DNA from 2 places in the Clostridium sp. ETTB3 genome. Region 1 is predicted to be linked to the other one. Evidence: riboswitches for the same ligand, from Rfam matches in the RefSeq annotation. Region 1 holds a riboswitch; the other holds the start of a gene.
The links. A riboswitch is a leader RNA that binds a small molecule or an ion and turns the genes downstream of it on or off. The one in region 1 is predicted to bind glycine.
Positions count from the first base shown of each region.

Region 1 (3,433 bases):
TTCATATTCTGAATTTGGATTTACTCGTGTTAACGCATTATTTGTAAACGAATATCCATAACTCATTGCTCCTTTAATTGGATCTAAGCTACTTTCAAAAATATTATTTCCAACATATGCTGTAATGCTGTCCTTACTATCATTATTCTCATTATTAGCATATGTTGAAATACTATTATCATCCTTAGAGTTATTTTTCACACTTGTACTTTTTCCATTATTACATCCTACAATGAGTAATGACATACTTACTATTAGAGATACTATCAACGATTTTTTTTTCATAAACTCCCCCGCCCCCTTACCATTTTATACCATAATTTTATCATTTTTACCAACTATCAACAACCTGGGTAGGGGGATTAATTTTATATTTTTTTATAATAAATAAATTTTAGTTTTCATAAAAAATATTATATAAAAAAAGAGAATTCCAATACGAATTCTCTTTTTTAACGTGGTATCATTAACTATTTATTTAATGAACTTAGCTATTGCTTTATTTAAATCTTCTATAGGCCTTTTATCGCCACATTCTATAGCTTCTACTATGCACCCTTCTATATGTTCCTGCAATATTATTTTACTTACTCCATTTAATGCTGATATAACTGCAGCTAACTGAATTAATACTTCACTACAATCCCTCTCATCTTCAACCATACGTTTTACAGCTTCTAAATGTCCAGCTGCACGAGATAAACGATTCAATATAGCTTTTGTACTTTCGTGAGAATGTGTATGTGTGTGCCCCTCTGCATTTTTATGAGTATGAGTAAATATCTTACCATTATCACTTTTATGAACATGTTCCATTGCTTTTGTACTATCCATGTTATACCCCCAGCTTATACTCCTATATAATTTATATTAAATTTTATATCAAGTTATTCTTTTATAAAAATAATCTCTATATTTAACTTATAACCCTTTTATTGTTAAATACTAAAACAAAAAAGATATGAGAGTTTTTCTCATACCGTACATCATTTTAATATTTAGTCTTTTTCTTAAATTTTATACTCTTTCTTTACATATTACTGGTAAATTTATGGTCTTATAATAACTTATCATTCTAATAAGTACTATAATTATCAAAGTTATAAATTGTGCTGATTCCATCCCAATTATAGGATATATAAACCAAAGTATAGTTACACCTATAACTCCTGCAATACAATAAATATCATTTTTAAAAATTTGCGGTTTTCTATTAGTTATTATATCCCTTAGAACTCCTCCACCAACTCCAGTTATACTAGCTGCAAATATAAATAACATAAAATTATAATTACTATTGATTGCTTTAACAGCTGCTGATACAAAAAAGGCAGCTAATCCAATTGCATCTATAAATACAAATAAATTCTTATATTTTAAATTTCCTTTTAAAAATATAGCTAATAAAGTTCCTGCAATAATAAATGGAATTGTCATATAACTTGTAAAAAATACTGGAATTCCTACATCTGAAACTATATCTCTAAGTACTCCTCCACCCATTGCAGTAATTATTGCAATTATATAAACTCCAAAAACATCAAATTCCTCTTCAATAGCTACTATTGCTCCTGATACGGCAAAAGCAAAAACACCGATATACTCTAAAATTGTAATATAATCCAAAAAAATCCCCCTTCTTTACTTCTAACTAGACTAATTATTAAAACAATTGCGTCTCTGTCTTTTTACCTGAAAGATTCTCCTACTATACTTAAGATTGCTTCGTCGGTGCTTTTAATAGTCTTTCCAGAGTTTTCTCAAAATTTGGTCCTTTTGCCTGAGAGTTTGCCGCACTTTCCCCTTCGGCTCTATATTTAAACAGTATCTCCCAAATTTATCAACGAAATACCTATAAATTATAATATATCCATAACTGCACTTCAATATATAAATTAGAAAATGATCTTATTTTATCTTTTCTTTAATATTTTATCTTTTAATCATTTTCAATATTATATAAATCACTTAATGATATTACTCTTTCTTTTTTAGCAATACATCCTCCAATTTCCAATAATGCTTTATCTTCTGTTACTAAAATTAAATTTTCATTAATATAACATGCAAATAGTTGCAAAAAATCATTTTCTGATAAATTATTATTTTTAAATTTTTCTTTTATTGTGTAATCTAAAATAAAGTAAAATCCACTTATATCTTGTTTATTAATTTTAAGAGCAAAAGGTAATAATTCACAAAACCTTTCACTTAAAACTTCTCTACTCCTATATATCTTAGCTTCTTTTACTGATAATTCCTTTAGTACTTCTTCTAATATTAAAAGTTTATTTTGCTTAATTAATTTATTTAATGTTTTTTCATCTTTTTCCCAAAGATTAATTATTATATTACTATCTAACAGATATTTTTTCATACTATATCAAACCTTTCTTATCAAAATAATATTTAGATATTATAAATTTTATTTTTTACAATATGGTCATTTATTAACTAAATATTATTTTACTTAGTTCGTTTTAATGTATCCACTACTTTATACTAACACCATAGATTAAAATAAGATTGTTCGCAAATTATTTATTTTCTAATTCACTTAATCTTTTATTTAATAAGTCTATATCTGATTTCATTTTCTTTTGATTCTTGACTATATTTATTATAAATATAACTATAGCAATTGGAATTGCAATAAAAATAACCAAATTTATCAAAGCAATAATTACTGTTAAGTTATTAACATCCATTTTTAATTCCCCCTCTTTTATAAATCGTATCTTAATACGATTGTTCATAAATCATTATATTTATTATACATTATAAATAGTAAATTAAAAGCATTTTTTACTTTTTATGCATATTAATCTTATAGTCTTAAAATATCTTATTAAATATAATGCTATAATAGTAAATATTAGAATATAGATCTTTTGAGATAAAAAAGCAACTGCAAACTTAAAAATAGGTTTTGCAGTTGCTTTATTGCTATCCCAGTTGGTTAGTTAGGAGTTAGAAGTTCATAGTGACAAGTGGCAAGTTACAAGTTAAGGAAAAAATTTAGCTTATGCTTAATTTTTGAAAATATAACTTTAAGAAATTCCTTATGTAATTTCAACCATAACTAAAAACTAAAAACTAAAAACTACTTACAGTTTATTCTATTAAAATCTTATTACTATTATTTTGTGTTAATTCTTTCTTAGGTAATTCAATATTTAAAACACCATTATCAAATTTTGCTTTAATGCCTTCTTTATTAACATTATTGATGTAAAACCCTCTAGAAACTGAACCATAGATTCTTTCAGGCCTAATATAATTATCATTTTTTTCTTCATTTTCATTATTTCTTGTGGCAGAAATAGTTAAATAATTATTGTTGTAATCAATATTTATATCTTCTTTTTTAACTCCTGGTAATTCAGCATGAATAATATATTCTTTAAGAGCTTCTTTTATATCAGTTTTGAAG
Region 1 covers NZ_CP199832.1:1,135,865-1,139,297, reverse strand. Annotated here, with positions in the region: gene ACUN06_RS05615 (ABC transporter substrate-binding protein) at 1-285, opposite strand, end outside; gene ACUN06_RS05610 (metal-sensing transcriptional repressor) at 475-816, opposite strand; gene ACUN06_RS05605 (trimeric intracellular cation channel family protein) at 1,018-1,626, opposite strand; glycine riboswitch at 1,679-1,755, opposite strand; glycine riboswitch at 1,759-1,844, opposite strand; gene ACUN06_RS05600 (PIN domain-containing protein) at 1,940-2,377, opposite strand; gene ACUN06_RS05595 (hypothetical protein) at 2,538-2,708, opposite strand; gene ACUN06_RS05590 (Hsp20/alpha crystallin family protein) at 3,115-3,433, opposite strand, start outside.

Region 2 (3,433 bases), 820 kb from region 1:
GATATTTTAACTGTTGCATATAATATGTTTTCTCATGGTGTTAATCCTATTTTAAATCTTGAAAATATAAATGATATTATTGAAATATATGAAAGGTGTGTAAAGATACCTGTACCAGTTAGGCATCCATATGCAGGAAATTTAGTGTTTACTGCTTTTTCTGGTTCGCATCAAGATGCAATAAATAAAGGAATGAAGAAGTATGAGGAGAGAGGATCAAAATTATGGCAAGTACCATATTTACCAGTAGATCCAAGTGATTTAGGAAGAGAATATGAACCTTTAGTTAGAATAAACAGCCAATCAGGAAAAGGTGGAGTTGCATTTGTTATGGATCATTGCTTTGGATTTAAATTACCAAAATCAATGCAACAGGAATTTGCAGAAGTAGTTCAAAAAATTTCAGAAAGTAAGGGTGAAGTTCAACCAAATGAAATAATGGAAGCATTTAAAGAACAATATTTAACCTTACAAGAACCTTTTAATTTAATTAGTATTTCTATATCAGATATTGATAGTGATGTATCAGAAACAACCAAGGTAAATGCAGTAATTGAATATAATGGAAATGAATATGTTATAGATGGAATAGGTAATGGACCAATAGATTCATTAGGAAAGGCATTAGCAAATAGTAAGTTAATTGATGTTAGCATAATAGATTATAAAGAACATTCATTAGGAGCAGGTTCAGAAGCAGAAGCAGCAGCATATGTTTATATGAGCAGGAATGATATTCATAAAAAGACATTTGGGGTAGGGGTTGATAGTAATATTACAAGAGCATCAATTAAATCTGTAATAAGTGCATTAAATAGGTTATATGGTAAATAATATGTTTTATAAGTTGATTAATTTAATATTTATTTATATAATTACTTTATAAAATTTAATATGTTCGGTTGAAGGTAATGGGAGAGTGATTTATATCCACCGAAGAAGTAAATCTTTCAGGTATTAGGACCGTTACTGGACGAGCCTCTGGAGAGACTCAATTAAGAGCACCGAAGGAGCAAGGCTTATTTAAATAAGTTGAAACTCTCAGGTAAAAGGACAGGGGATTAAAATAGTTTTTAGTTAATAGTTAGTAGTTAGTAGTTAAGGAACAAACTTTTAATTGAGTTTTTTATTACGTAATAACCTAACTCATAACTACAAACTACAAACTATTTCTAATCTCCTCCTATAAATTTTTATTTTTAAGGAGGATTTTTTTATGAGTTTTTTTATTAATTTAGAAGAGGTATTAAAAAATATTGATGGAATAGTATGGGGACCACCTTTATTAATTTTATTAGTAGGGACAGGTATATATTTTACTTTTAAATTAAACTTTATTCAGATGTTTAAATTGCCATTAGCAATTAAGTATCTATTTTTAAATGATGATGATAAAAGCGATAATGAAGCAAAGGGAGAGGTATCAAGTTTTGCAGCATTATGTACAGCATTATCAGCTACTATAGGAACAGGAAATATTGTTGGTGTAGCAACAGCTATAGCAACAGGAGGACCAGGGGCCTTATTTTGGATGTGGGTTGCTGCATTTTTTGGAATGGCAACTAAATATGCAGAAGGAGTTCTTGCTATAAAATATAGGGAAGTTGATGAAAATGGAGAAATGTCTGGAGGTCCTATGTATTATATTGAAAAGGGAGTTGGAAATAAATTTTTAGCTAATATGTTTGCATTTTTTGGTATTGCAGTTGCACTACTTGGTATAGGGACTTTTGGACAAGTGAATTCTATATCAAAAGCAGCATTAATTTCTTTTAATATTCCAATATGGTTTACTGCAATAATAATAACTATATTAGTTACACTGGTTACTTTAGGAGGTATAAAAAGAATATCTAATGTAGCAGAAAAGATAGTTCCAACAATGGCAATATTATATATAATAGGAGCTTTGTTAGTATTGATATGTAATTTTAAAGCAATACCTTCAGCAATAACATTAATAATAAAAAGTGCATTTAATCCAAGTGCAGCATTAGGAGGTACTACAGGTATTACTATATCATTAGCAATTCAAATGGGAATAGGAAGAGGTGTATTTTCAAATGAAGCAGGTCTTGGAAGTGCACCAATAGCAGCAGCAGCAGCTAAAACAAAATATCCAGTTAAGCAAGGATTAATTTCAATGACAGGAACATTTATAGATACAATAATTATTTGTACTATGACTGGATTAGCAATAGTATTAACAGGAAGTTTTAATAGTGGATTAGAAGGAGCTGCAATGACTACATTTGCATTTGAAAATGGATTACCATTTGCAATTATAGGTAAATATATAGTTAATATAGGTTTAATTTTCTTTGCTTTTACAACTATAATAGGATGGAATTATTATGGGGAAAGATGCATTCAATATTTAATAGGTATTAAAGGAATTAAATTTTATAAGATAATATTTATAGCTTTGGTTGGAGTAGGACCATTTTTATCTCTTAATTTAGTATTTATAATTGCAGATATAGTAAATGGATTAATGGCATTGCCTAATTTAATTGGTTTAATTAAATTAAGAAATATAGTAATAAGTGAAACAAATAATTTTTTTGAGAATATTAACTCTAATTAAAGTACGCAATGATAGAGATATATATGAAATAAATTAATATATGAATAAAAGGTTATAGTAAGTTTAATAATAACTTATTATAGCTTTTTTTTTGAACATTCAAAAATAATAAAGCTATTAGTAATAAAAATATATTTAAAAAGGTAAAATAAAGTGTAGGAGGTAATTATGATTTATAAATATGTAAAAATGGATTTCCTTAAAAGTATATAATGAAGGTAAGCCAACAAAAGAAGTATTTAAAAATTATAGGAGAGTTTAAGATGAAAAATAACATTAAATACAGAGGGGTAAATAGTTATGCTTTATCGGGGGGAAAAATAAATTCTTATAAGTTTATTAAAGCTTGTATTCTTTTTGTTTTAATGATTGTAACTATATTTAGTACTATAAGATTTAAATTATCTCAAAAAATTACTAATACTAGATATATAAATGAAAGTTCAAATGTTTATAATGAAGAAGTAAGTATAGCAAATGCTACAACTAATATGAGCAATGAAAAAAATATAGAAGTAAATTTAAATGTTAATTTGGATTCAGATAAGATGGAATTTTTACAAAAAGTAGCAGAAGGAGCAATTGAAAATTATTATAAATATGGTATTTTACCATCAATAACTATTGCACAGGCTATATTAGAATCAGGATGGGGACAGTCAGACCTTGCAGTTACACATAATAATTTATTTGGAATAAAGGCTGATTCAAGATGGGATGGAGATATTGCTACAATTTCTACAAGTGAAAATTATAATGATATTACTATAGCAAGCTTTAGAAAATACAACAATATAGAAGAATCTATAAATGATCATGGAAAGTTTTTATATGAAAACTCAAGAT
Region 2 covers NZ_CP199832.1:1,956,888-1,960,320, reverse strand. Annotated here, with positions in the region: gene leuA (2-isopropylmalate synthase) at 1-834, shown strand, start outside; glycine riboswitch at 903-976, shown strand; glycine riboswitch at 977-1,067, shown strand; gene ACUN06_RS09605 (alanine/glycine:cation symporter family protein) at 1,217-2,587, shown strand; gene ACUN06_RS09600 (glycoside hydrolase family 73 protein) at 2,851-3,433, shown strand, end outside.
Region 2: another riboswitch for glycine. It lies ahead of ACUN06_RS09605 (alanine/glycine:cation symporter family protein); the one in region 1 lies ahead of ACUN06_RS05605 (trimeric intracellular cation channel family protein).